Regions from separate parts of the Cupriavidus sp. SHE genome, predicted to be linked through region 1. Evidence: predicted binding sites of a transcription regulator. Region 1 holds the regulator's gene; each other region holds the start of a gene.
What was found. Region 1 encodes FNR, which switches genes on or off when oxygen is low (the NO sensors DNR and NnrR bind a similar motif). Its sites were predicted from a motif close to TTGATNNNNATCAA; they were not measured.
Positions count from the first base shown of each region.

Region 2: the regulator FNR is predicted to act here: its motif matches at 4,241-4,254, upstream of RN01_RS02060 (universal stress protein).
Region 3: the regulator FNR is predicted to act here: its motif matches at 4,909-4,922, upstream of RN01_RS26795 (nitrite reductase).
Region 4: the regulator FNR is predicted to act here: its motif matches at 1,713-1,726, upstream of RN01_RS08810 (DASS family sodium-coupled anion symporter).

Region 1 covers NZ_JWMB01000025.1:116,229-123,933, reverse strand. Annotated here, with positions in the region: gene scpB (SMC-Scp complex subunit ScpB) at 1-905, opposite strand, end outside; gene RN01_RS14155 (sulfite exporter TauE/SafE family protein) at 1,456-2,223, opposite strand; gene fnr (fumarate/nitrate reduction transcriptional regulator Fnr) at 2,309-3,034, shown strand; gene RN01_RS14145 (hypothetical protein) at 3,118-3,363, opposite strand; gene RN01_RS14140 (membrane protein) at 3,360-3,596, opposite strand; gene ccoG (cytochrome c oxidase accessory protein CcoG) at 3,610-5,139, opposite strand; gene ccoP (cytochrome-c oxidase, cbb3-type subunit III) at 5,195-6,109, opposite strand; gene RN01_RS14125 (cbb3-type cytochrome oxidase subunit III) at 6,106-6,273, opposite strand; gene ccoO (cytochrome-c oxidase, cbb3-type subunit II) at 6,278-6,943, opposite strand; gene ccoN (cytochrome-c oxidase, cbb3-type subunit I) at 6,961-7,705, opposite strand, start outside.
Region 2 covers NZ_JWMB01000005.1:74,840-82,544, reverse strand. Annotated here, with positions in the region: gene RN01_RS02080 (response regulator transcription factor) at 1-260, shown strand, start outside; gene RN01_RS02075 (universal stress protein) at 291-743, opposite strand; gene RN01_RS02070 (universal stress protein) at 942-1,790, shown strand; gene RN01_RS02065 (MBL fold metallo-hydrolase RNA specificity domain-containing protein) at 1,854-3,212, opposite strand; gene RN01_RS02060 (universal stress protein) at 3,335-4,159, opposite strand; gene RN01_RS02055 (helix-turn-helix domain-containing protein) at 4,665-5,333, shown strand; gene RN01_RS02050 (GlxA family transcriptional regulator) at 5,354-6,295, opposite strand; gene RN01_RS02045 (SDR family oxidoreductase) at 6,440-7,240, shown strand; gene RN01_RS02040 (FMN-binding negative transcriptional regulator) at 7,274-7,705, opposite strand, start outside.
Region 3 covers NZ_JWMB01000060.1:10,785-18,489, reverse strand. Annotated here, with positions in the region: gene trpE (anthranilate synthase component I) at 1-893, opposite strand, end outside; gene gph (phosphoglycolate phosphatase) at 1,353-2,093, opposite strand; gene rpe (ribulose-phosphate 3-epimerase) at 2,115-2,816, opposite strand; gene apaG (Co2+/Mg2+ efflux protein ApaG) at 2,985-3,359, shown strand; gene RN01_RS26805 (hypothetical protein) at 3,378-3,575, opposite strand; gene RN01_RS26800 (murein transglycosylase A) at 3,674-4,813, shown strand; gene RN01_RS26795 (nitrite reductase) at 5,025-6,674, shown strand; gene RN01_RS26790 (c-type cytochrome) at 6,695-7,000, shown strand; gene nirJ (heme d1 biosynthesis radical SAM protein NirJ) at 7,004-7,705, shown strand, end outside.
Region 4 covers NZ_JWMB01000018.1:82,884-90,588, reverse strand. Annotated here, with positions in the region: gene RN01_RS08815 (Ldh family oxidoreductase) at 1-7, opposite strand, end outside; gene RN01_RS08810 (DASS family sodium-coupled anion symporter) at 69-1,592, opposite strand; gene RN01_RS08805 (tyrosine-protein phosphatase) at 1,907-2,692, shown strand; gene RN01_RS08800 (acetate/propionate family kinase) at 2,689-3,906, opposite strand; gene RN01_RS08795 (phosphate acetyltransferase) at 3,930-4,880, opposite strand; gene RN01_RS08790 (DUF3141 domain-containing protein) at 5,187-7,451, shown strand; gene fabI (enoyl-ACP reductase FabI) at 7,541-7,705, shown strand, end outside.

The sequences.
Region 1 (7,705 bases):
TTGGACACACGCTCGTCGTCGTCCTCGGTCGTCAGCGGCATATCACCGTCGCGAGCCGGAACTGCGGCGTCTTCCTGCGAGGAAGACTCTGTGTCCACATGGAATCCGTTGGCCTGGGCCACCGGCGCGTCATCGTCATGCCCATCACCCTCGGGCAACTGCGCGACGCTGTCGTTCTGTTCGTTTTCATTGCCGGCGGCATCGCTCGCGCCACCGGACAGATCTTCGGATTGCGGCTCGACCGACAACGACTCAACTGCCGGCTCGCCCGCCTCAGCCACCTCAACGGCAGCCTCCGAAAAGGCCTCCTCGTCACCAGCAGGCGGATTCGCCGTCGCGACCGCCTCGAAATCGATGGCCTGCTGATCCAGCAGAGCCGCCTGGGCCTGGGCCTGGGCATCCTCGAGCGGCGGTAACTCATCCAGCGAGCGCAGACCGAGGTCATCCAGAAATGCCTTGGTCGTTGCGTACAACGCGGGGCGGCCAGGCACGTCCCTGTGACCGATGACTTCGATCCAGTCCCGGTCCTCAAGCTTCTTGACCACTTCCGTGCTGACCGTCACGCCCCGGATCTCTTCGATGTCACCGCGCGTCACCGGCTGCCGATACGCGATGATCGCTAGCGTTTCCATCACGGCACGCGAGTACTTCGGCGGCTTCTCCGGATTGAGCCGGTCAAGAAACTCGCGCATCTCGGGACGGCTCTGGAACCGCCAGCCGCTGGCCAGGGCCACGAGCTCTACCCCGCGCTGCTGCCAGTCGTTGCGCAGCTCTTCGAGCAGAACCCGGATGGTGTCGGCACCGACGTCGTCGGCGAACAACCGTCGCAGATCACCAACGCGCAACGGCTCCTGCGCACAGATCAGCGCGGTCTCGAGGACGATCTTCGCCTCTTGGGTATTCATGTGATTGTGTGCAGCCTGTCTTTGCACCTGCTTCTGGACGAATCCTGAAGCACTGGAGATTGCAGATACAGCGAGGCCTGAGCCACCGCCATCTCATCGCGCAGCTAACTCGCAGCTTTTCGCAGCGCAGCCGTGCACCTCATTTTCTTTGCATCGAATTGCCGGGTCGTTCCGGCAGGAGATCGTCCGGGGCTGACAGACTGCGCCAGTCAACGGACCTCTTGCGTCGCACCCTCTCCCTTTTGGGGTGGACATTCACCTGGACAATCAGATCGCCAAGGCGGCAAGAAACAATCGATATCGGCCCAGGCAACTTCGCCTGGCACCGGCGCCACCTCTCCACACAGCCCCATCGGACTTTGGAACCAGATCTTCTGAACCGGATGAACTGTGGGGACGATCCTGGCAAGCCAGACCTGCCCAGACCCCCTGGGCACACACCCCAGATCGGGAATGCAGCCCCGGCGACGCCACGAGCGCATCGGAGCGCGATACCGTGGTTTCGCGATTGTATGGCATTCCAGCCCCGCCCTGCAACCAGCAAAAAAGTCTAGAACACGACGCAGAAGCCGTGATTGGCCAACGTATCGGGCAGCCAGACGGCGCGTGCGACACCCAGCGCCCCAAAACTGATCACAATAAGCGCGGCGCCCACTCGCACGCTGGGGCGGCGCGACAGTTGCCGCAGGTAGCCCGACAAACCCGAGATCACCAGCAGGTTCGGCAGCGTCCCGATGCCAAAGGCCGTCATGACAAGTGCCCCAGACGGCGCATTACCAGCCAACAGGGCGAGCGCGAGTGCGCCATACACCATACCGCAAGGCACCAGCCCCCAGGCCAGCCCCATCCCATAGCGCCGCATGATGGGCGCGTGCCGACGCAAGCGTAGCGGCATCTGCATACCCAGCGACGCGACGCCCTGAACGACATATGAGGCCGCCCGCGCCGCCAACCGCTCGAGCCATGTTGCCCGCATGACGCGGCCGCGCAACAACCACACCCCGGTCAGAACGAGCAACAGGCTGCCTGCACCGTAGAGCCAGCGCTGCACTGGCAGGTAGTCCTGCTTCCAGACTGTCGCGCCCACCGCCCCCATCAGCGCCCCAAGCAGCACATAGGTCGTGAGACGCCCGGCGTGCATGACCAGCAGTTCCAGCCACCAGTGAAACCGCGAGCGATGCACGACGTTAACGACCGCGACAGCGCCCCCGGACTGCCGTTGCTCGACAGCAATGGCAATTCCTCCACACATGGCTGCGCAATGCACGCCGCCAAGCAATGCAAGTGTAAAGACACTGAAAAGCACACCAAATGGCAACTGTTCCTCGCTTCTGCGTCACATCAAGCTGTAAAATGCCTGCATCGCGCCTCCATCGCAAGCGCATTCATGCGAGCACCATCAATTGCTTACCTCCATTCCCGTCACCGAGATGTCTCCGCGTTGCTCCACTTGCGCCATGGGCCAGCTTTGCCTTCCCGTGGGCATGTCGCAACAGGACCTCGCAAAGATGGACACGCTCGTACAGGAACGCGTTCGTGTTCACAAGGGCGAAACGCTCTATCGCATGGGCGAACCGCTTACCGCAGTCTATGCGATCCGCTTTGGCACATTGAAGACCCACGTGACCATGGAGGACGGACGCACGCAAATCACCGGCTTCCATTTGCCCGGTGAAGTCGTCGGGCTCGACGGCCTCGGCGAGATGCAGCATGCGTCCGATGCCACCGCGCTCGAGGACACCGAGGTCTGCGTCGTACGATTTGATGACCTGCAATCGCTGTCCGGCACCTTGCCTTCTCTCCAGCAGCAGTTCCTGCGACTGATGAGCAAGGAAATCTCGCAGGACCAGATCATGCTGATCACTCTTGGCTCGATGCGTGCCGAAGAGCGCCTGGCAGCATTTCTCGTCAACATGTCGGAGCGCCTGTCGATGCGCGGCTACTCGTCGAGCGAGTTCGTGCTGCGGATGAGCCGCGAAGAAATCGGCAGCTACCTTGGCCTCAAGCTCGAAACCGTGAGTCGGCTCTTCTCTCGATTCGCCGAAGCCGGCCTGATTCAGATTCGCCAACGACACGTGAAACTCGTGGACATGGAAGGCATCAGGCAGGTCTATAGCCGAAACTGCTAACGAACCTCCTAGCCTGGAAAACGGCCGCACCGGGAACTCAGCGCCCGGTGCGGCCGTTTTGCTTTCTACCTGCACTCGATCCATTACTCGAGTTCGTCGGTCTCCTCGAGCTTGGTTGGCATGGTGTATAGCGTCAGCCCGCTGGACAACGCGCAAAACAACCACGCCACCAGGAAGCCAATCGTGTAGACCGCCTCACGAGACGCTTCCACCTGGTGCCCGAAGAACGTGAGATCGCCCGGATCAACGACCGAAAATACGGTGGCGGTGGCCGCTCCGCCCATCAGAAACGCCGGCCAAAGTACCCACATCAGCCAGCGGAGTCTCATGGGCGCCTCGCAGCCGGCGACGCCACATGCTCCGCCCCCGTTTTCTCTACGACCAGGCCATGACGCTCCACGCCGGAAACCGGCAAATCCGGATGCGTGTTGGCGAGCCAGATGGTCACGCCGCAGCCAATAATTGCAAGCAACGGACCGCTCATCAAAAGCCACGGCCACGGTTCCCTGTACCAGGGCTTGGACTGTTGGGATGTCATTGCGCTCTCCTTGTTTGCTGCCATTTCACCCTCAGCATCACAGATTGCGGGGAACAATGAAACTCGTGGATTGCCTGATATGCGCGTCTCGGCCGTCCTCGCCCTCCGCCGTCACCGTTACGTTGATCTTATGCGTGCCTTCCTTGGCATCGTCGATCGGCACGCGAATGCGAATCGGCAACAACCGGTTGGACGTTGGCTGCATGGCCTCGGCGGACTTATCATACTCGACCGTCAGTCCAGTCAGGTCATCGCCTTCAGCCTCCACGCGAATCCGCATCGGCGCTTCCGTGGTGTTGATCACCTGGAGCCGATAGACGTTCTCGATCCAGCGACCCTCCACTTCCCGGCCCAGCGCGCCGCGATCCCGAATGATGTCGACCTTGATCGGCGAGCGCACTGCCAGCGACGCGACGAAGCCCGCCGCCAGAACCAACCAGATCAGCGTATAGATGATCGTGCGTGGTCGCAGCAGCCGCTTGCGCGCGTCGGATGTCGACAGGGACTTGCGCATCGCATTTTCCGACGTGTATCGGATCAGTCCGCGCGGGTACTCCATCTTGTCCATGACCAAATTGCACGCGTCGATACAGGCGCCGCAACCGATGCACTCGTACTGGAGGCCATCACGAATATCGATACCGGTCGGACACACCTGCACGCAGATACTGCAATTCACGCAATCGCCAATGCCAGCAGCATGGCGATCGGTCTTGCGGGAACGGCTACCACGCGGCTCTCCACGACCCACGTCATAGGTCACGACATAGGTATCGCGGTCGACCATCACGCTCTGGAAACGCGCATAGGGGCACATGTACTTGCACACCTGCTCGCGCATGAATCCGGCGTTGCCCCAGGTCGCAAACGCGTAGAACAGCATCCAGAAACTCTGCCAGGGTCCGAGCGTGAAATGCAGGACCTCGCTACCAAGCTCCCGAATCGGCGCGAAATATCCAATAAACGTGAAGCCCGTCCACAGTGCGATCAGCACCCAGAGCACATGCTTGGTCGCCTTGATTCGCAGCTTGCGCAGGCTCCAGGGATCGCCGTCAAGTCGGATCCGCGCGATGCGATCCCCTTCGACATGTCGCTCGATCCACATGAATATTTCTGTGTAGACCGTCTGGGGACAGGCGTAGCCGCAGAACAGGCGTCCGGCGATGGCTGTGAACAGGAATAGCGATAGCGCAGAAATGACCAGCAGCACGGCAAGATAGATCACATCCTGCGGCCACAGCACGAGACCGAAGATGTAGAACTTGCGCGCACCGAGATCGAACAGCACGGCCTGGCGATCATTCCACTGCAGCCAGGGTGTTCCGTAGTAAATCAACTGCGTCAGGATGACCAGCCACACGCGCCAGCTCGAAAACGCGCCAGAGGTCGAGCGCGGATAGATCTTGCGGCGGACCTCATACAGCGCTTCCTCGGTGGTCTCTGCCCCTTTGGGGGGCGGCGCGGGACGCCAAGTGTTGCCGTTACGATCGCTCGACGACTGGCTTGCAGACGGATCGTTCGAGGCGTGATCGTCCGAGTGATCGGGGGCGTTAAGGGGCGCGCTCATCGTGTTGCCCTCACGCCCCGGTGGGCGGCACGCCGCCCGGCCCCGGGGCAGTTAGTCATTTTGCAGCGCCTCCCGTATTCGAGAGTCCCCATACATATGCGGTCAGCATGCGGATGCGCTCAGGCGTCAGAATCTCCTCATGCGCCGGCATATGACCGTTATGTCCCTTAAGAATTGCATCGACGATCGTCGCTTCCGAGCTGCCGTACAACCACGTGTTGTCGGTCAGGTTCGGCGCGCCGAGTGCCTGGTTGCCCTTGCCGTTGGCGCCGTGGCAGGCCGCGCAGGTCGACTTGAAGGTGCTTTCGCCACGCGATGCACGAATCGGATCCGACGACAGACCAGACAGCGAACGCACGTACTGCGCGGTATCGCCGGCCTGCTTCGCATCGATCGTGCTGGCAAACGACGGCATTACGCCATTGCGGCCCTTGGTGATCGTCTGCTGGATCGTCTCCGGCTCGCCACCGTAGAGCCAATCGTTGTCGGTCAGGTTGGGGAAGCCTCGGCTGCCACGCGCATCCGAACCGTGGCACTGCGCGCAGTAGTTCAGGAACAACCGTTGGCCGATCTCGCGTGCATCAGGATCCGCCGCCACCTGCTTGATATCCATGTTCAGATACTTGGCGTAGATCTGGTGCTGCGTTTTCTCGGCCGCTTCGCGGTGAGCTGCGAGTTCGCCCTGCGTCGAGAACTTGAGCATACCAGCGTACGATCCCAGACCCGGATACAACGCCAGGTAACCAAGACCGAAGATGCAGGCCAGCAGGAACATCCACATCCACCAACGTGGCAGCGGGTTGTTCAGTTCGCGCAGGTCACCATCCCAGACATGACCAGTGTCATCCGTGGTGCTGACACCTTTCGGCATCTTGCGTTGGGAGAACAGCAGCCAGACACACCAGACGATCCCGATGAGCGCGATGGCCGCGATGTAATAACTCCAGAAATCGGAAATGAAATCGCTCATGGCTGTGGGTTCCGGCTTGTAGTTGTGGTTTCGTCAGGCAGGGCAAACGGCAACATCGCCGATTCCTGATTGGCGGCCTGGCGGCCGCCCGACCATGCCCACCAGCAGATGCCAATGAACGTCAGCATCGACACGACGGTTGCAATTGCGGTCACGATCGCCATGGCATCACTCCTTCGCCGGCGCCGGAGCCGCCGCCGAGTCAACGCGCACATTGCGGCGATTCAGGCCAAGTCCCTGCAGATACGCCACCAGCGCATCTTCTTCCGTCTTGCCCGCCAGCTCTTCAGACGCACGAGCAATCTCTTCGTCCTTGTACGGCACACCCAGGCGCTTCAGCGCGTGCATGCGTGCCTGGATGTCGTTGGTGGGCAACTGCGTCTTTTCCAGCCACGGGTACGAAGGCATCACCGACTCGGGAACCACATCACGCGGATTGCGCAGGTGGATCCGCTGCCAGTCGTCCGAATAACGGCCGCCAACGCGCGCGAGATCCGGACCGGTACGCTTCGAGCCCCAGAGGAACGGGTGGTCATACACCGACTCGCCCGCCGTGGAAAAATGGCCATAACGCTCAGTCTCCGCCTGCAGGGTACGCACCTGCTGCGAGTGGCAACCAACGCAACCCTCGCGGATGTAGATGTCGCGCCCCATCAGACGCAGCGGCGAGTACGGCGTGATGCCCGGATCGGGCTCGGTCGTCGAGTGCTGGAAGAACAGCGGCACGATCTGCACCAGGCCAGCGATGCTGACCACGATGATGGTTGCGATGATCAACCAGCCGACGTTCTTCTCCAGCGTTTCGTGGGAAAAGAATCCTTGTTTTTGAGACATCGTTCGGTCCTCGGCGATCAGTGGGCGGAAGCCGGCAGGTTGGCCGGAATCGGAGCGTCAACCGCAGGCTTGCCAATGATGGTACGTGCCACGTTGTAAGCCATGAGGATCATGCCGCTCAGGAAGCACAGGCCACCCAGCAGACGGATCAGATAGAACGGATACTTTGCCTTGACCGCTTCGACGAACGCATAGGTCAGCGTGCCGTCAGGCTGCGTGGCGCGCCACATCAGACCTTCCATCACACCGGCGATCCACATCGACGCGATGTAGAGCACCACGCCGATCGTCGCAATCCAGAAGTGCCACTCGATCAGGCGCGTGCTGTACATCTCCTTCTCACCGAACAGGCGCGGAATCAGGTAGTAAAGCGAGCCAATCGAGATCATCGCGACCCAGCCCAGGGCACCCGAGTGCACGTGGCCGATCGTCCAGTCCGTGTAGTGCGACAGCGCGTTCACCGTCTTGATCGACATCATCGAGCCCTCGAACGTGGCCATGCCGTAGAACGACAGCGCCACCACCAGGAACTTGAGAATCGGATCGGTACGCAGCTTGTGCCAGGCACCGGACAGCGTCATGATCCCGTTGATCATGCCGCCCCACGACGGAGCCAGCAGGATCAGTGAGAACACCATGCCCAGCGACTGCGCCCAGTCAGGCAGCGAGGTGTACTGCAGGTGGTGCGGACCCGCCCACATGTACGTGAAGTTGAGCGCCCAGAAGTGGACGATCGACAGGCGATACGAGTAGATCGGACGC
Region 2 (7,705 bases), on a different contig from region 1:
TGGCCGAAAAGCTGGCGCTGGGCCTGCAGGAAAAGCCCGATGCGCCGCACGAAGGCCTGTCGGATCGTGAACTCGAGGTATTCCGGCGCATCGTCGATGGCGAGTCGCTCACGCAGATCGCCGCCGCGCTGTGCGTCAGCGCCAAGACGGTCAGCACCTACAAGATGCGCCTGATGGAAAAGCTCCAGCTTCGCAGCGACGCCGCGCTGGTCCGCTATGCGATCGAGGCAAGGCTGTTCGGCGACGAAGACAAGCTATAGCGTCGCGGTCGCCAGCCAGAGCCCCGTCGTTCAGGCCGACTCGCCGCGAATCAGCAGCACCGGCTTGCTGGTCTTGGCCACCACACCTTCAGAGACGCTACCCATGATCATGCGGCGCACACCGCGTCGGCCGCGTGTACCCATCACGATCACATCGGCTGGCCAGCGGTCGGCATAGCCGACGATCGCGCCGGCGATGTCACCCGGCACCACCGACTTCTCTGCCAGTTCGGTTTGAAACCGCACGCCAGCGTCCTGGAGACGGTGAGCGGCGGCAGCCAGGGCCTTCCTGCCGAAGTCCGTCAGCCCATTCAGGATGTCCTGCGGATTGACGAAACCTGCCTCAAGGAACACTTCGCCCTCGTCCACCACGAACAGGACCTTCACCTCCGCGCCCATGCCCTTGGCCAGCCCGGCCGCCTGCGCAATGGCCAGGTCGGAAGACGGGCTGCCATCCACGGCAACCAGGATGCGTTCATACATATCGGTCTCCTCAGTCCGGGCCACCTGCCCTCACTGACCCAGCATAGGACGTGCCAAGGCTCCATGGTTGATGTATCGCAAGATGACCCGAGCCGACCGAATCAGGCGCTCTTGATCTGTCGCAACCATACGCGGCACATCACGCATACATTTGAGACCCAAATGGCGCCGAAGCGCCTTGCTTTTTCAGGAGACCACATGGACATCTCGGCGATCATGGTCCACGTCGATGCCTCGCAATCAGTGGAGGCCCGGCTCTGTCATGCCGTGGCGCTGGCCGGATCGTTCAACGCCACGCTGATCGGCCTGCTCTCGCTGAGCGCGGACGAGCCAGCGTGGGTCTATCGCACCGCGGACGGCCGCCGCGAGCGCCAGGCCTACGAGCCGGATCTTGGCGCCGCATGTGAAACCGCCCGGGAAGCCTTCGACATCGCCACCGAAGCCGCGACGTTTGCCGTTGACTGGCGCGTCGGCGAGGGCGCGCCCACCGACGCCATCCAGTGCGAAGGCCGGCTGGCCGACCTGCTGATCGTCGGCCAGCCGAATCGATCGAACACCGACAGCGAAGTAGCCCGGCACTTCGTCGAGACGGCCATTCTTTCGAGTGGCCGCCCGGTGCTGGTCATTCCTCAAGGGCCGCTGCCATACGCCTCCACCTTCCCCTATGGCTCGATCGTGGTGGCCTGGAACGGTACCCGCGAATCCGCGCGTGCGCTGCATGACGCGTTGCCGTTGCTCAAGCGTGCCACCCAGGTCGACGTGGTGTCGTGCATTCCTCCGCACGCGCGCCGCAAGGCCGAACTCTCCCCACCCGCCTACGCGGCAAACTGGCTGGCTCGGCATGGCGTGCACGCGAGCATGGTCGAGATGGTGCTGGAACGATCGGCCGATATTGGCGAGTCACTGCTTGCCATCGCCGGCCAGCGCCGGGCCGACCTGCTGGTCTGTGGCGCATATGGACGGGGACTGCTGCGCGAGGAACTGCTGGGTGGCGTGACGGACACCGTGCTGCGCCACGCCACGATTCCCACCCTCTTTTCCTACTAGCCGCGCCGACACCCCTTGCTCGGGCGCTCAGTCGAGCGCTCAGTCGAGCGCTTAGTCGGGCGCCTAGTCGAGCCTATAGATACCCCGGTACTCGGGCATCGTGACACCCCAGCGCAGCGAATGCTCGATGCGCTGGCGTAGCGCATCGGCGGCACCGGGCTCGCCATGCACGATGAACGTCTGCCGTGGCGGCGTCCCGATGGCACTCATCCAGTCCATCAGCCCATCCGCATCGGCATGTGCCGAAAAATGGCGAATCTGTTCGACTGAAGCACGCAGTTCGACTTCGCGCCCGTGCATACGCAATGTGCGCTGGCCGGACGCCAGCGCCGCCCCCCGCGTTCCCGCCGCCTGGAACCCCACCAGCAGGAAAGTGCTGCGCGGGTCCTGCCCGAACGATTCAAGGTGATGCACCACGCGCCCGCCCGTCAGCATTCCGCTACCGGCCAGGATGATTTTCGGCTGATCCACCCGGTTGATGCGGATCGACTCCTCCATGCTCCGGGTCGGAATCGCCACCGAACAAGCAGCCGCGCACGTTTCGGGGTCGATGCGCAGTTCGTCCGTGTGCTCGGTGAGAATCCGCGTGGCTTCGATGGCCATCGGGCTGTTCAGATAGATGGGCACATCGGGAAAGCGCCGTCGCTGGCGCAGCCGGTAGAGGCAATACAGCAGCAACTGGGCGCGGCCAACCGCAAAGACGGGAATGATCACGCTGCCGCCCCGGGCAACGGTCTTGCGGATGATATCGGCCAGCAGCTCGATGGGATCGCCCTCTGGATGCAGGCGGTCACCGTAAGTCGATTCCACTATGAGGTAATCCGCCGCGGTGGGCGGCTCCGGCGGCCGCATCAGCATGTCGTCCTGCGGGCCGAGGTCGCCGGAGAACAGGATGCGCCGGCCCTTGGCATGGATCGTCACGCTGGACGAGCCAAGAATATGGCCCGCGCGATGAAACTCCGCTTCCACACCGCGTGCGATTGTCACCCGCTTGCTGTAAGGCGCAGGCTTCAGATGTTCCAGCGCATGCATGGCATCCGCCACGGTATAGAGCGGCAGCGCCGGTTGATGACGCGAATACCCCTTGCGGTTGGCATAGTTGGCGTCTTCTTCCGCCAGATGGGCGCTGTCCGGCAGCAGCAGGCCGCAAAGCTCCGCGGTTCCCGTCGTACAGTGCACGCGCCCCTTGTAACCGCGTTTCACCAGCAGGGGCAGATAGCCGCTGTGGTCGATATGCGCATGTGTCAACACCACGGCATCGAGACTGTCCGGGCTGATTGGAAAGCGATCCCAGTTACGTAGCCGCAGAGACTTGTAGCCCTGAAACAGTCCGCAGTCGATCAGCACCCGCGCTTCTCCGGTGTCGAGCAGAAAGCGCGAACCGGTCACGGTGTCCGTTGCCCCAAGGAACTGGATGTGCATGGTCTGTGATGTTGGTGTTGGTGTTGGTGTTGGTGTTGGCGTCGTCAGTAGCGGTGTTGTCAGTATTGCCGTAGCCGTTCACTGGCTTTGAAACGATGGCAGAACAGCACGTATCACGCGCTTCAATGCGACATCAGCAGTGGCACCGGTACGTTGCGCAGCAGCGTACGCGTGGTTCCGCCCATCACGAGTTCGCCGAGCCGTGAGTGGCCGTAGCCGCCGGTCACCAGCAGATCGGCTGCCTCGTTGCGCGTCACGCGCATCAGGCTGTCAGCTGGCGACGCGGCCTCGTCGATACGCAGCGAAGCGCTGACGCCGTGATCGGCCAGCCAGCGCACGGCCTCGGCCGCGCCATGCTCGTTCGGCCCCGCGCCGCTGAGCACCACCTGCAGGATCACACGCGATGCCAATGCCAGTAGCGGTAACGCATCCCTCATGGCGCGCGCGGCTTCGCGCCGGCCGTCCCAGGCCACCACGACGGTGCCGCCCGGCACCAGACTAACGTCGGGGGGGATTACCAGAATCGGACGGCCAGAGTTCAGCAGCACATACTCGGCGGAAGTGGCCATCAGCGCCGGCGTATCTTGCGCCAGCGACGGTGGCGCCGGCAGAATCAGATCGCTGCTGACACCGCGCGAGGTCAGCGCCCAGCCCGCCTCCTGCTCGACCACCACGTGTGAAATCTCGATGCCCCGCCCACGTCGCGCCACTGCCGCATCGAGCGCCGCGGCATCGGCCTGTTTCAGGTTGCGCAGCATGTCGGCGCGCATCTGCTGATAACGCGCGGTCTCCTCGCCGGCGCTCCGGAATGGATCCAGCAAGGTGCCAGTGGCGGTCAGTCCGACGACCCGGGCGGTGAACAGAGACGCCAGCGTCAGCGCGGCATCCAGACGCGCATCACGCGCGGGATCAGCGGCAAGATCGACGAGGATGGTCTTGAAATCCATGGGGGCTCCAGGCAAGGGGGCGATCGGGCGGCAAGAATGGATACCGTCTTGTGCACTTTAATCGTCAAAGATGCTCCGCGCTTGCCTCAAGTCAAATACATGACAGCCAGGAAACCAAACATTGTCGGTGCAAGTCGCGGCAATCAACCGGCTGAAGGAGGACTCAATTGAAGGCGAACTACCTTGCCTCGGCTATCGGGAGCACCTGTGCTGCACGTAGGTAATGCCTGGCCTGTCAGGTAAACCTTACAGGTGCGCTCCAGACCCTGACACAGGTATCAGCCGACGCTGATTTCAGCCTTTCCGATCACAAGGCATACTTCCGCGCAGATGGGGAGTTATTCAGATCAAAGAACCTTGATTTGGCGGTGAACGCCTGACGGCCCCAGGGGAGAGCATCATGTATGAAGTGGTAGAGGGGTCAACCGTCGAAGCAGGAATGGATGGGGCATGCACCGGACATGCGCACGCGCCGAGCACGACGCGGCATTTCCAGGCGCGCTGCATGGATTGCGGCCTCCGCCGCCTCTGCATCGCCTCGTCACTCGAACCGGAGGAGCTTCCGCAACTGGAAGCCGTGGTCAGCCACTGGCGCATGGTGCATCGTGGCGAGTACCTGTACCGCTCCGGCGACAAGTTCCAGAACCTCTACACCGTCCGCTCGGGATCGCTGAAGACCGTGGCCACCCACGCCGGCGGCCATGAGCACGTCACCGGCTTCTTCCTGCCGGGAGAAACGGTCGGCCTTGGCGCGATTGGCGAAGGCGAGTATGACTGCGACGCGATCGCGCTCGAAGACAGTGCCGTCTGCGTGCTGCCGTTCTCACCGCTCGAAGGACTGTGCCGCGACGTCAAGAGCGTGCAACAGCATTTCCATCGGATGCTGAGCCGCGAGATCCTGCGCGAGTCCAAGCAGATGATCCTGCTGTCGGGCATGACTTCGGAACAGCGTGTCGCGGCATTCCTGATCAACGTGTCGTGCCGCCTGCAGGAACGCGGCTATGCTTCGCGCGACTTCACGCTGCGCATGACCCGCGAGGAAATCGGCAGCTACCTCGGCATCAAGCTCGAAACGGTCAGCCGCACGTTCTCCCGCTTCCAGCGCGAAGGCCTGATCCGCGTGGATGGCAAGCGCATCGAACTGTTCGATATCGAGGCGCTCGCGGCCATCTGAGCCGCTGGCACCCGCGCCTGCTACTCACGGGCCTCCCGCCGCACCGCCTGCGGCGGCACGCCGAACCCCCGCAGGAAGGCCTCGCGCATATGGCGCCGGTCTCGAAAGCCGGCCTCCCGCGCCACGACTTCCAACGGGTGGCGACTCTGTTCGATCATCAGCCGCGCCGCTTCCAATCTCAGATTCTCGATCGCCTTGGCCGGCGACTGCCCGGTCTCCGCGGTGAACACGCGGCTAAACTGGCGTGGACTCAGATGCACCGTCTCCGCCAGTTCCTCCACCGTCAGTGCCTGGCTCAAGTTCTTGCGCGCGTAATCCAGCGCATTCTGGATACGGTCGGATTTCGGCGCCATATCCAGTAGCTCCGAGTGCTGCGACTGTCCGCCCGAGCGCCGCTGGTGCATCACCAGCTTGTGGGCGACCGATCGCGCGATATCCGCGCCGAGATCCTTTTCGACCATGGCAAGCGCCAGGTCCAGCCCGGCCGTCATGCCCGCCGACGTCCAGATCGCGCCATCGACGATGTAGATGCGATCGCCCTCCACCTTGATGTCCGGATGGAGCCGTTGCATGTCGCGCGCGAAGGCCCAGTGCGTGGTCGCGCGTCGGCCATCGAGCAGACCGGCTTCCGCCAGGATGAACGCCCCCGTGCAGATCGACGCCGTCCGGCGCGCACGCGGCACCGCCTTGCTTACGAACGCCAGTACCGGTGCGGGTGTTGGCTGCGCGGCTGGGTCGCCAACGCCGGCCAGCACCCAGGTATCCACCGCCACGCGCGCGCTTGCCGCGTGCGTCTCTACCGTCATCCCCAGCGAAGACACCACCGGACCACCGTCGATCGAGTAATTCCTGATGCGGTAGAAGGGCTCGCCGGCGACAAGATTCGCGTACTCGAAGACGCTCTGCGTCGCCAGCGCCATCACCTGAAAACCGTCTGTCAGCAGGAAGCCGATGTTGTGCATGATTGGCCTCGTTGGACCCATGTCCTAAAACATGACCATAATCGTCATTTCTGCCATGGTCAAGTCGCCTTACGATGCAACGCATGGATTCGACGTACCGCGATTTTCGAATCCCCATCGCAACGACATCGCAAGGAGAACACCATGACGCAAACCCATCTCGGCACCGCACTGATTACCGGCGCATCTTCTGGCATCGGCGCCATCTACGCAGACCGTCTGGCACGCCGCGGCTATGACCTGATCCTCGTCGCCCGCAATCGCGACAAGCTCGACGCCCTGGCCCGGCGCATCACTGACGACACGCAGCGCGTGGTCGAAGTCTTCCCGGCCGATCTGAACGACCGCCAATCGCTCGCGCGGGTGGAGGAAAAGCTGCGGCAGGACGCCAGCATCACGCTGCTGGTCAACAACGCAGGCGTCGGCACGCACACGCCGCTGCTCGACAGCAATGTCGATGCCATGAGCCGGATGATCGACCTCAACGTCACCGCGCTGACGCGCCTGACCTATGCCGCCGTGCCGGGCTTCGTTGCGCGCGGCCGTGGCGCGATCATCAACATTTCGTCGATCGTCGGCATCGCGCCCGAAATCCTGAACGGGGTGTACGGCGGCAGCAAGGCGTTCGTACTCGCATTCAGCCAGTCGCTGCACCACGAACTCGCGGCCAAGGGGCTGCGCGTGCAGGCAGTACTGCCGGGGGCGACCGCCACGGACTTCTGGGAAACCGGTGGCCTGCCGATCGAACATCTCGACAAGGCGATCGTTATGCCGGCTGAAGCGATGGTCGATGCGGCGCTGGTAGGCTTCGATCGTGGCGAGCTGGTGACGATTCCACCGCTGCACGCGATCGAGCAATGGAATGCGTATGAAGGCGCGCGCCAGGCGATGGCGGGCCAGCTATCGACCAACACTCCCGCGCCCCGGTACGCGACGGGACGCTGAGAGGCGGAAGGTAAAGGGTGGAAGGCCCGGGAACTACTGGGTCTCGCCCCGCTCCTTGGCATCTGCGCGGGCCAGCATCGCTTCGCCGAGCATTGTGCTGCCCTGCTCGGCCAGCGCCGTGCCCGCGCCACGGATGTCGCGCACTTCCTTGTTCTGACTCAGCTTCAACTTGCCTTCCAGCCGCGTGACCTCGATCTCGATACCGACGATCGCCTTCAGCATCGTGTCGACGAAATCAGACGGGGCGTCGGACATCTTCCACGGCCTCGGTTGCGTGGCCTCGTGCGTGCGCGTCAGATGGGCCACCACGCCGCGCACGAAGCGCTCATCGTCGCGAATCGTGATGCGACCGTGCGCGTGCACGACCATGTAGTTCCACGTGGGCACCTGCTTGTGGGCCTCGTGCTTGCTCGGATACCAGTTCGGCGAGATATACGCATCAGCGGCGCGGAAGATCACCAGTAC
Region 3 (7,705 bases), on a different contig from region 1:
TTGCGGGTCTCCTGGCGCACCAGGATTTCGGGCGAGGCGCCCACCACCTGGAAATCGCCGAAGTTGTAGAAGTACATGTACGGCGACGGATTCAGCGAGCGCAGCGCGCGGTAGAGCGACAGCGGCGAGTCCCGATACGGCTTCATCAGGCGCTGGCCCACCTGCACCTGCATCATGTCGCCGGCCATGATGTATTCCTTGGCCTTGTGCACGGCGGCCAGGTAGTCGGGCTTGGCGAATTCGCGATAGACCTCGGTCAGCACGGAGGGGCTCGTCACCGGCACATCCACGGGCTGGCGCAGCTTCATGCGCAGTTCGCGCAGGCGCTGGCGGGCGCGGGAATAGGCTTCCGGCGTGGTCGGGTCGGCGTAGACGATCAGGTAGAGCTTGCCGGACAGGTTGTCGATGACCGCCAGTTCCTCGCACAGCAGCAACTGGATATCGGGCAGGCCGAGGTCGTCCGGCATCTGGGTGTCGGCCAGCTTCTTTTCGATATAGCGGACCGCGTCATAGCCGAAGTAGCCGGCCAGACCGCCGCAGAAGCGCGGCAATCCGGGGCGCAGCGCCACCTTGAAGCGGCTTTCGAACTCGGCGATGAAATCGAGCGGGTTGCCTTCGTGCGTCTCCACGACCTTGCCGTCGGTGACCACCTCGGCACGGTGTCCGTAGGCGCGCAGCAGCGTGCGGGCATGCAGGCCGATGAACGAGTAGCGGCCGAAACGCTCGCCCCCGACCACCGATTCCAGCAGGAATGTGTTCACGCCACGCGTTTGCGACTGGGCCAGCTTCAGGTACAGCGACAGCGGGGTTTCCAGGTCGGCCAGCGCCTCGGCGATGATGGGAATGCGGTTGTATCCCTGGTCGGCCAGCGATTTGAATTCCAGTTCGGTCATGTCGATCCTCTTCTTGCGGCGCCCGCCACGATGGTCGGGTTCAGGCGGCGCCGCGTGTGTCGTCGGCAGGGGGAGGGCTGGAGAAGTTGCGGCAACCCGCCCCGGGAGCGGACCGTGTAGCACACGCGTTTGACGTACGCGCGCACACGGCCGAAGGCGTGGCGTGCGGCGCGTTCATGAGCTAACCGTAGCACACAGGCATCTGGGCTACGGCGCTGGCGGAAGGATCTGCCGGAGACGTCGGTCGACAGTGGATCTGGACCGGGCCGGCGGAGCTTGGGGGGTGACTGCGGCGGACTTAATAAGTCCCGATGTATCCCCGCAAGCCCGTCAGGAAACTCGCGAACGCACTTTACGCCTGTTCAAAGGCGCGCCAGCGACGCCAGGGCCAAGCCTGCCGATCACTGCCAAGAAAGTTGCGTTTGCGGTTGAGGAACATTGAATGGTGTTCAGCCGGGTTTAGCGGTGTGTTGCCCGATGTGCGGCAAGAAGCGCAGCCACGCGGGCAATGTCGGGGACTATACCATCGGCGTCGACGTCTTGTACAGGATTGCCATGGTTGTAGCCATATGGCATCAAGAGCACTCCCATGCCCGCCGCACGAGCCGCCCGCGCATCATTTTCGGAGTCGCCGATGGCCAGCACGGCCTCCGGATCGACCCGGAATGCCTCGGCCACCTTGAGCAGCGGATACGGATCGGGTTTGCGCAGGGCGAACGCGTCGCCGCCGAAGACCAGATCGAAATACTGGGCCAGGCCGGTACGGGCCAGCAGCGGCTCGGTGAAGTTCCACGGCTTGTTGGTCACGCAGGCCATGCGCAGGCCCATCGCCTTGATCGCCGCCAGGCCCTCGCGGACATTCGGGTAGACGTTCGAAAACTGGCCGTTGATCCGCACGTACTCGCGGTCGTACAGCGCGTAGGCATCGGCGAACAGCCCGTTGGCGTGCAGCGGCGAGAAACGCGCGTCCAGCACGCGGCGAATCAGGTTCTCCGACCCCTTGCCGACGAAGCTGACAATGTCCTCCTGGGACATCGGCTCGACCGGGCCCAGGTTGGGATGCTTGTGCGCCAGGGCCAGCAGCATCGCGTTGACGGCGGCGTGAAAATCGCCAGCGGTGTCGACCATGGTGCCATCGAGGTCGACGATCACCGCCCGGATGGCGTGCCAGTCCGTGCGGCGCAGTATTTCGAGACTCATGCGCGTGACTTCCCTGCCTGATTACTTGCCAACCGTGGCCAATTCGGCCCGCAGCGCGCCGATGACGCTCTTGTAGCCGCCGTCGGCGTCCGGCTTGCCGAATACGGCGGAGCCCGCCACGAACGTATCCGCGCCCGCCGCCGCGATCTCGGCGATGTTGTCCACCTTCACGCCACCGTCCACTTCCAGCAGGATCTGGCGGCCCGTGCGCGCGGTGTATGCGTCGATGCGCTGGCGCACGGCGCGCAGCTTGTTCAGCGTCTCGGGAATGAAAGACTGGCCGCCGAAGCCCGGGTTCACGGACATCAGCAGGATCACGTCCAGGCGGTCCATCACGTGGTCCAGGTAGTGCAACGGCGTGGCCGGGTTGAACACCAGGCCGGCCTGGCAGCCGTTGTCGCGGATCAGCGCGAGCGAGCGGTCGATATGGTCGCTGGCCTCGGGGTGGAATGTGATGATGTTGGCGCCGGCGCGGGCAAAGTCCGGGATGATGCGATCCACCGGACGTACCATCAGGTGCACGTCGATCGGGGCGGTGACGTGCGGGCGGATCGCCTCGCAGACCAGCGGCCCCACGGTCAGGTTGGGCACGTAGTGGTTGTCCATCACATCGAAATGGATCCAGTCCGCGCCGGCTTCGGTGACGCGGCGCACTTCCTCGCCCAGGCGGGCAAAGTCGGCGGACAGGATGGACGGGGCAATGCGGAAGGTGGGGCTGCTCATGATATTCGGGCGGGCTGAAGGCGGAATGGGCGGTATTTTACGCCGGTCGGGCCCCCGGAGTCGGGACGAACGCCTGGCCGGGCCGCTTGCCCCTGCCATGGCCTTGCCGCACAATGCGCAACACCCGGCCGCCGCGCGGCCTGCCGACCCTTCTTACCACGTCGATACATGAGCGAGTACGCATTTTCCGTGGCCGTGCGCACGCAGTACATGCCGGACCAATCGGACCCAGACCGTGGACGCTACGCGTTCGCCTACACCATCACGATCCACAACACCGGCGAAGTCGCCGCGCAGCTGATCTCGCGCCACTGGATCATCACCGACAGCGACAACTCGACGCAGGAAGTCTCGGGCCTGGGCGTGGTCGGCCATCAGCCGCTGCTCAAGCCGGGCGAGCACTTCGAGTATTCGAGCTGGGCGACGATCTCCACCCCGGTGGGATCGATGAAGGGCGATTATTTCTGCGTGGCCGAAGACGGCCACCGTTTCGAGGTGCCGATTCCCGAATTCGCGCTGGTGCTGCCCCGAATGCTGCACTGAACCGCCGCATGGCGGGAACTAGGCCTCGGGCGGTGTGTCTGCATCCGTCGAGGTCTGGTTGGCGCGGGACGGATGGTCCTGCGGCGCGCGCGTGGGGCGCGGATTCTTCTTGGCGGTGCTCATCGTCCAGACCACGATGAAGATCAGCAACAGCAGCGCCACGCCGGCTTCGGCGGCAAGTAGCAGGGTAGGGTGGTTTTCGAAGAACTGGCTCATCGCGAGGGGGTCAGTCGACGGATCGGGTTGAGATTGTAGGACATGCGCGGGTTTGTGGACTGTCTGACCGCCGGCCGTGTCCGCGAAGAATGGACAAGATGGCAAATCAGTATTCCCTGCGCGCCCCCCGCGCATCGTCGAGCAACACTTCCTGGCGCGGCTGGCTTGCCCTGACGGGCGCTGCCGCGCTGCTGGCCGGCTGCATGAGCGGGCCGCCCCCGCGTATCGAAGGTCCGGGCGGCGTGCCGGGCGGGAAGGCACCTGCTACCTCCTCCGCGGCAGGCCGGTTGCAACCGGCGAGCTGGGCGGAAATCGGCGGCTGGAGCCAGGACGACGTACGTGCCGCCTGGCCCGCGTTGCTGGCGAGCTGCCAGGCGCTGAAAAAGCGCGCCGACTGGAATCGCGTCTGCGCCGTTGGCCTGATGGTGGACGCCGGCGATCTCGTGGCGATGCGCGCGTACTTCGAAACCAACTTCCTGCCATACCGCGTGGTCAACGTCGATGGGACGGACAACGGGTTGATCACCGGGTACTACGAACCTATCCTGCACGGCTCCCGCACGCGTCAGGGTGCGTATCAGGTCCCGCTCTATCGCCGGCCGCCGCAACTCGGCAAGGGCATGTTGCCGCCGCGCGCCGAACTGCTGCAGAACCCGGCGATGCGTGGCAGCGAACTGGTCTGGGTGGATGATCCGGTCGAAGCCGCGTTCCTGCAGATCCAGGGCTCCGGCCGCATCCGCATGGCCGATGGCACGGTGATGCGTGTCGGCTACGGCGGCACCAATGACCAGCCGTTCCGCTCATTCGGCAAATGGCTGCTCGACCGTGGCGAGATCACGCCGGCGCAGGCCACGATGCAGGGCATCAAGGCATGGGCGCGTGCCAACCCGGGACGCGTGGACGAAATGCTCAACGTCAATCCGCGCTTTGTGTTCTTCCGCGAATTGCCGCCCACCAACGAAGGACCGGTAGGCGCGCTGGGCGTGCCGCTAACGGCGGAACGCTCGATAGCAGTTGACCCCGCAACCATCCCGCTTGGCGTGCCGGTTTTCCTGTCGACCACACGGCCACTTTCCTCTGAACCGATTCAACGTCTGATGTTCGCGCAGGACACGGGCTCCGCCATCAAGGGTGGCGTGCGCGCGGACTTCTTCTGGGGCGCAGGCGACGCCGCGGGCGAGACCGCCGGCCGCATGAAGCAGGGCGGCAGGATGTGGGTCCTGATGCCGCGCAGCTGACGTCATGTTACCGGCGGGCTACATACAGCAATGCCCGCCGTCCGAGTTAGTTCCCTGACACGGAGCAGGGTTATTCTCCTGCCCCGTTCCCTGCGTTGACTCGTGTCAATCGCGATGCAGTTCTTCTTCCCCATGATTGGAACATCTGTCGCGCGCCGCGCTCCATGCGCGGTGCCGCAGCACAGCATTCCCCACTCGCTAATGAAAAATCATGAAAGCGAAATCATGGATGTTCCCCGCACTGGCGGCCATGCCGCTCTTCTTCTGGAGTGCGCACGGTAGCGCCCAGACGGCGCCGACTCAGAATCCCGAGCCGAAGCTGACTGCTGAAGAATTCAACCACGCCAGGCAGATCTATTTCGAACGGTGCGCAGGCTGCCATGGCGTGCTGCGCAAGGGCGCCACGGGCAAACCGCTGACACCCGACATCACGCGTGCCCGTGGCACCGAATACCTGAAGACGTTCATCAAGTACGGCAGTCCGGCCGGTATGCCCAACTGGGGCACCTCGGGCGATCTCACCGATCCCGAGGTCGACCTGATGGCGCGCTACATCCAGCTCGATCCTCCGACACCGCCGGAATTCTCGCTGGCCGACATCGAAAAATCGCGCAAGGACATCGTGCCCGTGGCCAAGCGGCCAACGCGCAAGATGAACAACTACAACTTGCAGAATCTGTTCTCGGTCACGCTGCGCGATTCCGGTGAGGTCGCGCTGATCGACGGCGACAGCAAGCAGATCATCAATATCGTCAAGACCGGCTACGCGGTGCACATCTCGCGCATGTCGGCGTCCGGGCGCTATCTGTACGTGATCGGCCGCGATGCGCGCCTGAACCTGATCGACCTGTGGCTGCCCAAGCCCGACAACGTCGCGGAAGTAAAGATCGGTCTCGAGGCGCGTTCGGTGGAAACCTCGAAGTACAAGGGCTACGAAGACAAGTACGCCGTGGCCGGCTCGTACTGGCCGCCGCAGTACGTGATCATGGAAGGTGACACGCTCAAGCCGCTGAAGGTGGTGTCCACACGCGGTATGACCGTCGACAACGAGTACCACCCCGAGCCGCGCGTGGCATCGATCGTTGCCAGCCATTTCCGTCCCGAGTTCGTCATCAACGCGAAGGAAACCGGCAAGATCCTGATGGTGGACTATTCGGATCTGAAGAACCTGAAGACCACCACGATCGATTCCGCCAAGTTCCTTCATGACGGTGGCTTCGACTCCACGGGTCGCTACTTCCTGGTGGCCGCGAACGCATCGAACAAGATCGCTGTCGTGGATACCAAGGAAGACAAGCTGGCCGCGCTGGTCGATGTCGGCAAGACCCCGCACCCGGGACGTGGCGCCAACTTCGTGCATCCGAAGTTCGGTCCGGTCTGGGCCACGAGCCATCTCGGCGACGAAACCATCAGCCTGATCGGCACCGATCCCATCAACCACAAGGCGCAGGCCTGGAAGGTGGTGGAAACGCTCAAGGGGCAGGGCGGCGGCTCGCTGTTCATCAAGACCAATCCGAAGTCGCACAACCTGTGGGTGGATACGCCGCTCAATCCCGACGCGAAGCTGAACCAGAGCGTGGCGGTGTTCGATACGCAGAAGCTGGAAGACGGTTACAAGGTGCTGCCGATCGCCGAATGGGCGAACCTGAAGGGCGAAGGCGCGAAGCGTGTGGTGCAGGCCGAGTACAACCAGGCCGGTGATGAAGTCTGGTTCTCGGTCTGGGGTACCAAGGATGGCGAGTCCGCGCTGGTCGTGGTCGATGACAAGACCCGCAAGCTCAAGACCGTGATCAAGGACCCGCGTCTGATTACCCCGACGGGCAAGTTCAACGCGCACAACACACAACACGACGTCTATTGATCAGGGGAAGGAGAATTCGCATGCATCCGTCTACAGTTATCGCCGCCGTGGCACTTGCTGCCGCGCTGCCGGTTACCGCGTTTGCCAGCCAGGAACTTGCCACAAGCAAGAACTGCATGGCTTGCCACAGCGTCGACAAGAAGCTGGTCGGCCCCGCCTACAAGGACATCGCCGCGAAGTACAAAGGTGACAAGGCGGCTGCTGCGCAGCTTTCTCAAAGCATCCTGAAGGGAAGCAGCGGCAAGTGGGGCCCGATCCCGATGCCGCCCAATCAGGTCAGCGAGGCGGAAGCCAACACGTTGGCCAAGTGGGTGCTAAGCCTCTGATCCATGTTCCGACTCTCCCGCTTCATGGAGGCGCTGCGCGACGGGGGGTCGGTCCCCCCGCCGCGCCGTGCCAGTGGTCCCGTGGTGATCTGGAATCTGGTGCGGCGCTGCAATCTCAACTGCAAGCACTGTTACTCCACATCTGCCGATACGGATTTCAAGGGCGAGCTGTCGACCGGCGAAGTCATGGCCGTGCTCGACCAGCTCAAGGCGGCGCGCGTGCCCGCGCTGATCCTGTCCGGTGGCGAACCGCTGTTGCGGCCGGACCTGTACGAGATCGCCGCGCGTGCGCGCGAACTCGGATTTCATCTCTCCCTGTCGTCGAATGGTACGTTGCTCGATGCGGCACACGCTGCGCGGCTCGCTGCCGCAGGGTTCGACTATGTCGGCGTGAGCCTGGATGGCATCGAAGCCACACACGATCGCTTCCGCCGCATGAATGGCGCCTTTACCCAGGCGATAGCCGGGCTGCGCATCGCGCGCGACGCCGGCCTGCGCGTGGGGGTGCGCATGACGCTGACCGAGGCCAACGCGGCCGAGCTGCCTTCCGTGGTGGCCCTGGCCGAGGCCGAAGGCATCGACAAGTTCTATCTGTCCCACTTCAACTACGCCGGGCGAGGCCGCAGCCATCGCAACGATGACGCGCGCCACGCGGGTACACGCGCGGCGGTCGAGTGGTTGTTCGAGCATGTATGGGCGCGCGCG
Region 4 (7,705 bases), on a different contig from region 1:
TTTTCATCGTTGTTGGGGGCGAAGGTTTGGGGGCGCTTGTGTCAGCGGCTAGGTTGCGTGTTTGCCGATCAGATCCAGCCGAGCCAGCGCCAGTACGTCGACGCGAACAGCAGCATCAGCAGATACCCGATGATTGTGGTCGGGATGCCGATACGCGCGAACTGTCGTCCGTTGAAGGTATCGGTGCCCAGGCAGACCATGTTCTGCGGTGCGTTGATGGGCAGGATGAAGCCGAAGCTGACCGTGAAGCCGAGCAGCATCGTCATGCCGACCTTGTTCATGTCGCCGGGTATCGTTTGCAATACCGAGATCAGGATCGGCAGCATCGCGGAGGTCAGCGCCGTGGCGCTGGCAAAGCCGAGGTGGATCAGGATCAGGAATGCCGCCAGCACGGCAAAGACCAGCAGCGTGCCGTGATTGGCCAGGCCGGAATGCGTGACGACGAACTTGCCGAGCCATTGGCCGGCCTGCGTGGTCAACAGCGCGGTGCCCAGACTGATACCGACGCCGAACACGATCAGCGTGCCCCAGGGCGTGCGTTGCTGCATCGTCTTCCAGTCCATCACGCCGATGCGCGGCAACATCAGGATCACCAGGCCGACGAACGTGATCGACGCCGTATCGAACTTGTGCAGCTTGCCCTCGGTGGCCCAGAACAGCAGCAGGCCGATGGCGACGGCGGCCAGGCGCTTCTGTGGGCCGGTCATCGGACCCAGCGCGGCAAGCTCGCGCTGCACGGCTTCCTTGCCGCCCGCAATCGCGTCGGTCTCAGGCGGAAGCAGCCAGCGCACGAGGAAGTACAGCACGATCGACATCACGATGGCCCAGGGGGCGCCGGCAATCAGCCATTGCAGCCAGGTCACGCGTTCGCCGAGCAGCTTGTCCATGAAGCCCGCGGTCAGCAGGTTCTGTGCGGCGGCGGTCTGGATACCGACGTTCCAGACGCTGGTGGCCTGGGCGACCATGATCATGATGCCGGCTGCGATGTTCGACTTCTTGTCGACGCCGAATGCGGCGATCACGCCCATCATGATCGGCACGGTACATGCGCTGCGCGCGGTGGCGCTCGGCACCACCAGGCTGAGCAGGATCGTGACGGCGATCGTGCCGATCAGGATGCGCCGGGTACTGGTGCCGATGGCCGACAAGGTGACCAGCGCGATGCGCCGGTCCAGTCCGGTCACGGTCATGGCCGCCGAGATGAACAGCGCGGCGGCGACAAGTGCCAGCGCGGTGTTCGAGAAGCCCGCCAGGGCCATGCCAAGCGCGCGCGATGTGCCGTATAGCGTGTTGGGGTCATTGACCATCGGCGAGAAGCCGATCAGGCCTGCCATCAGCGATGTGATCATGATGGCGCTGGTCTCGTAGGTCACCGCCTCGGTAATCCACACCACGACCGCGAATGCAAGGATTGCCAGCATGCGCTGACCGGCCACGGGCAGGTCGGCCGGCATCGGGATCAGGAGCACCGCGATCAGCACGACCACGGCGGCATACAGACCCCAGTGGATGTTGAGCTTGGGCGCGGCCGGGATGGCCGGCGCGGCGGTGGGGGTGCCGGGCGCGGCAGGAGGTACTTGTGTATCAGGCATCGTCGAATCCCCATGTTGGATCAGCCTGTCGGTCGCGTCGTATCGCAGGATCGCCGCGGCCGACATGGGCTCATTATGTGAAGCCAAGGCCGATGTGCCAAGGTGCCGATGACGGCGCAATTGCCGGATATCAACTCACTGCGAAGTCAGGAGTCGATACCGGCGACGGGGCATTGTGCGGATCGAGTGAGTGTGATTGCGCGTGGATAGGCGTATGCGTGGCACGGATGCATGAAGCCGTACGTGGCACCTGTCCTTCGATGCGGCGATCTGAAATAATTGAAGCCGATGTTGAACGTTTTTGGAAGGCGTGCATGACAGCACGCGTATGTGAAATGACCAACAATATGAACCACGACACACGCCCCTCCCTGGGGCTGGAGACGATCCCCAATGCGCGTGACCTTGGCGGACTGGCCGGCTTGTCCGGCCGTCGCGTCAGGTCGGGCAAGCTCTATCGCAGCGCGAATCCCGCGCTGGCCTCGGCCGCCGATCTCGATCGCCTGCATTCGCTCGATCTGGATATCGTCGTCGATTTCCGATCTCCCGGCGAGAAGTCTCCTGCCGAGGCCGCTTTCGGCGAGCGCTTTCACTGGCTCGCGGTGCCGGTGCTGGAGGGCAGCATGGCGATGGATGTGCTCGTGCCGCGCCTGCGTGCAAGCACGCCCACGCAGATGCACGACTTCATGCTCGATGTGTACCGCGATTTTCCGGTGCGCTACCGCGAGGCGTTCGGCGCGTTCCTGCGCCATGCCGAGGCCGGCCGCACGCTGTTCTATCACTGCACCGCGGGCAAGGACCGCACAGGCTTTGCGTCGTTGCTGTTGCTGTCGGCGCTTGGCGTGTCGCAGGACGAGATCGTCGCCAATTACCTCGAATCCAATCACTGGAATCGTCGCCTCAACGAAGATGTGCTGGCGCGCGTGGCCCCGATCGGGGTCGACGCGGACGTCATCATGCCGTTGCTCGAAGTGCGGCCCGAGTACCTGGAAACATCGATGGATGCGATTGCGCAGGCCTACGGCAGTGTGGAGCAATTTCTTGCCGATGACCTGCGCATCGATGTGGGGCAACTACGCGGGCACTACCTCGAAGATTAGCCGCCGTTTAGCAGGATCTTCGCGGTCGAGAGAGCGATCATGCCTTCCTCGTCCGTCTGCAGCGCCAGCACCGGCACGCGGCTTGTGTCGCTGCTGATGCGCTGGCAGTTGTCGCCATTGGCCGCGGCATCCAGCGAGATGCCGAAGAGATCGGTGAGGTGCGCGCAGACGCGTGCGCGCACGTCCGGCGAGTTGGCGCCGATACCAGCCGTGAAGACCAGTCCATCCAGGCCACCTAGCGTGACGGCGAGCTTGCCGATTTCCTGTGCGGCGCGATAGGCGTAGAAGTCCACGGCCAGTTTGGCGCGCGGCGTATCGCTGGCCAGCAGCGCGCGCATGTCGCTGCTGACGCCGGAGATACCCTTAAGGCCCGATTGCCCATAGAGCATCGCCTGGATTGCGTCGGGCGTCATCCCTTGCGCCGCCAGCCACAGCACCGCACCAGGGTCGATCGTGCCGCAGCGCGTGCCCATCGGCATGCCGTCCAGCGCCGTGAGGCCCATGGTCGATTCCACGCTCTTGCCGCCGCGCATCGCGCACAGGCTCGCGCCGTTACCGAAGTGGGCAACGATCACGCGGCCCTCGGCCAGGTCGGGCGCCACCTGCTTGAGCCGGCGCGCGATATACGCGTAGGACAGCCCATGAAAGCCGAAACGCCGGATGCCCTGCTCGTAGTACTCGTAGGGCAGCGCCATCAACTGGGCCATCGGATCGTGCCCGGCGTGGAACGCGGTGTCGAAGCACGCCACCTGCAACAGGTCGGGCGCGGCGGCCCGCACCGCGCGGATTGCCGTCAGGTTGTGCGGCTGGTGCAGCGGCGCCAGCGGTACCAACGCATCGAGCTTGGCGATCACGTTGTCGTCGATGCGCACGGCGTCGGCAAAGTCCATGCCGCCATGCACCACGCGATGGCCGATCGCTACCGGTGGCGTGTCGCGCAGGCCTTCCTGCAGCCTGGCCTGGATCAGGCGGAACGCCGCATCGTGATCGGGCACCTGCTCCACGGGAAAGCGCTCGTCGGCGACGACGGTTCCATCGGCCAGGCGCCCCTCGATATGCGGCGCCACGCCGATACCTTCGATCTGGCCGTGCGCAAGCTGCGCGGGCAGGACTTCGACGTCCTCGTGGGCAGCCTCCGGCACGGAGAAGATGGAAATCTTGACGCTCGACGAGCCAGCGTTGACGACGAGGATGACGGGGTGAGCAGTGGTCACGCGGCGAATCTCCTTAAGTGGCTTCAGACCTTGACGGCTGCCTCGGAGGCAACACGGCGCGCATGGGCGATGAGCACGGCGATCGCGCAACTACCAATGCGCGCGCGCACGCTGTCGGCGCGGCTGGTCAGGATGATCGGCACGCGCGCGCCAAGCACGATGCCAGCCGCTTCCGCACCGGCCAGGAACGTGAGCTGCTTGGCGAGCATGTTGCCGGCTTCGAGGTCCGGCACGAGCAGGATATCGGGGTCGCCGGCCACTTCGGAGTGGATGCCCTTGGTTTCGGCCGCGGCCTTGCTGATGGCGTTGTCGAACGCCAGCGGGCCATCGAGCAGGCCGCCTTCGATCTGCCCGCGCAGGCTCATCATGCACAGCGCGGCGGCGTCGATCGTCGACGGGATCTTGTCCGTCACCGTTTCCACGGCCGAGAGAATCGCCACCTTGGGGCGCTCGACGCCGAGAATGCGCACGAGGTCGATCGCGTTGCGCACGATGTCGGCCTTCTCGTTCAGCGTGGGGAAGATGTTGACCGCGGCGTCCGTGATGAACAGCGGCTTGTGATAGGTCGGCACGTCCATCGCGAAGACATGCGAAAGGCGCCGTTCCGTGCGCAAACCGCTGGTGCTGCGCGTCACGGCGTGCAGCAACTCATCGGTATGAAGGCTGCCCTTCATTAGCAGTTCGGCGCGGCCCGAGCGCACGGCTTCCACGGCGGCTTCGGCCGAAGCATGGCTGTGAGCTGTATCGATGATCGGGGTATCGCCGAGGGTCAGGCCGTGCTCTTCCGCCACTTGCCGGATGCGCCACTCGGGACCAACCAACAGTGGAGTAATCAGGCCAAGCCTTGCCGCTTCCAGTGCGCCATCGAGCGATGACTGGTCGCACGGATGCGCTACGGCAGTGGGGATGGGGGGCAGCCCCTCGCAACGCGCGAGCAGCTGGGCGTACTTGTCGGTGGACGGTGTGATCGGCATAGGCAGCGTTCCCTGGAACCAAACGGTTTTGGAGGGCAGGCATCCTGGGGGCCACGGATGCTGCAGTGCGCAAACGTCTTGCGGCAAAGTATATGCCAATGTTCCAACTGCTACGATGACACGCATATGTCATGGGTGGCCGATATGTTCGGAGTGGCGCTTCGGCCAATTGCCATGTCGCCGCGACACTGGTAGATTTTCGGTGTTGCATCGCAGCAAGCGCACCGGCGCTGATCTATCGGCCATCCGGACGACACCTCTTGCCGCGACACCCTGACTCCGCCTATCCAGACTGGGAGAAACGGAATGACCGCACGTCAACCGACCGCTGTCACATCGACAGCGGAGGCACCCTCACCGGCCGCGACCGCGCTCGCCGGGTTTCTTCCACCAGTTCCGCCTACCGCCATTGCGCATGCCGCATGGGAGTACGGCCTCGATGCCTGGCAACGCTCGATCCTGTTCCTCGACATCCTTCGGCAGCGCGGCAATGAAACCGCGGAGCACGAGCGCGGCGGCATGCCGCCAGTGCTGGTATTCGACTACGAGGTACTGATCGACGGCCGCGATTTGCCAACACCGGTCAACTACGCGCTGGTTCGCATCGTGCCACCTGAAGGGCAACCGACGGACCCGGCCAAGCGGCCGTTCGTGGTGATGGACCCCCGCGCGGGGCACGGTCCCGGCATCGGCGGGTTCAAGTCCGACAGCGAGATTGGCAACGCCCTGCGCGGTGGGCATCCGTGTTACTTCATCACGTTCTTCCGCGATCCTTGCCCGGGGCAGACGATCGAGGACGTCGCGCGTACCGAAGGCCTGTTCCTGCAGGCGGTCGCCGAGCGCCACCCCGATGCGCCCGGCAAACCATTCGTCGTCGGCAACTGTCAGGCGGGCTGGGCGCTGTTGATGCTGGCGGCTGCCGCGCCGGAAGTCACCGGCCCGATCCTGCTGGCTGGCGCGCCTGTGGCGTATTGGTCCGGAGTGCGTGGCAAGAATCCGATGCGGTACTCGGGTGGCCTGCTTGGCGGCACCTGGCTGGCATCGCTGGCTGCGGATCTGGGCAATGGCCGCTTCGACGGCGCCTGGCTCGTTCAGAACTTCGAGAAGCTGGATCCCGCGAACACGTTCTGGTCGAAGCTCTACAACGTTTATGCCAAGGCCGATACCGAGGGTCCGCGTTTCCTGGAGTTCGAGCGCTGGTGGGGCGGCCACTTCCTGATGAACCGGGGAGAGATCGACTGGATCGTGCAGAACCTGTTCGTCGGCAACCACCTCACAGCGGGTGAGGTGCGCAGCAACGATGGCAAGACGGTGATCGACCTGCGGAACGTGCGCTCGCCGGTGATCGTGTTCGCCTCCTGGGGCGACAACATCACGCCGCCGCAGCAGGCGCTGAACTGGATTCCCGATCTCTACGCGAACGTTGACGAGATCGTCGCCAACGACCAGACCATCGTCTATTGCCTGCATCCTTCGATCGGCCACCTCGGCATCTTCGTGTCGGGCAGCGTGGCCAACAAGGAGCACTCGGAACTCTTCTGCGCGCTGGATCTGATCGACGTGCTGCCGCCGGGCCTGTACGAAGCGAAGATCGATGACATCGCGCCGGGCACGTCGCACAAGGATCTGATCGAAGGCCGCTACATGGTGCGCTTCGAACGGCGCACGATCGACGACATCCTGGCGCTCGACGATGGCCGGGACGACGAACTGCCGTTCCAGGTGGTGCGCCGCGTGGCCGAGATCAACCAGCATCTCTACGATACGTTTGCCTCGCCGTTCCTGCGCGCGATGTCGAACGAGTCGATGGCGGAGGTGATTCGTGCCGTGCATCCGACGCGGCTTGAACGCTCGCTGGAAGGTGACACCAATCCGTGGATGCAATGGGTGAGCGCGATGGCGCCAGCCGTGCGCGAAGCGCGCCAGCCCGTGTCACCCGACAACCCGTTCCTGGCCATGCAAACCGCGATTTCCGACCAGATCGTGCGTTCGCTCGACCTGTACCGCGATATGCGCGATGCCTGGCAGGAACAGGCGTTCTGGTCGATCTACGCCACGCCGTGGCTGCCGGCCCTGTTCGGCATGAAGGTGGATACCGAGCGCGCCGAGTCGCCCGCCGTTACCGCGCTGCGCACGGAGGTGGCGGAACTCCGCCGTCGCGAGGCGCTGTCCCGGATCGGCGAGGGCACGCTGGTCGATGGGTTCTTGCGCATCCTGGCCTACGTGACAGGGGGCAAGTCCGCCATCGAGGAACGTCCATTCAACCTGCTACGCAAGCTGGCGGTGGAAAACCCGCCCGACGAGCGTTTCACGCTGGCCGAGTTCAAGGACGCGGTACGGCGTCAGAGCTATGTTGTCAGTCTTGACCCCGAGGCCGCGCTGCGCACGCTGCCGCAACTCGTGCCCGACATGAAGGAACGCCGCCGGGTGATGGTGCTGGCGCATCGCGTGCTAACCGTCGGTGGCCCGCTCGAGGGCGAGTGGATGGAGCGTTATCGCAAGGTCGCCGACGTGATGGGTACCGATCACGGCAAGGCCACGCGCGAGGCGGACGCCGACGCCAAGACCTGATCCCGATTACCGTTTCGCCCCGCCTCTGCGTGCCGGAGGCGGGGCGGTCGTCGCGTATCGCTCATCACGTAGCTTCGCCGGAGAATCCGATGGTGCAAGTACCGAATCCACCCCTTGCAGGGTCGCGCGTGCTCGTCGTGGGCGTGGCGAACGAGGACTCGATTGCATGGGGCTGCGCCCGGGCGTTCCGGGAAATGGGCGCCGAGATCGCGCTGACCTATCTCAACGACAAGGCGCTGCCGTACGTGGAGCCA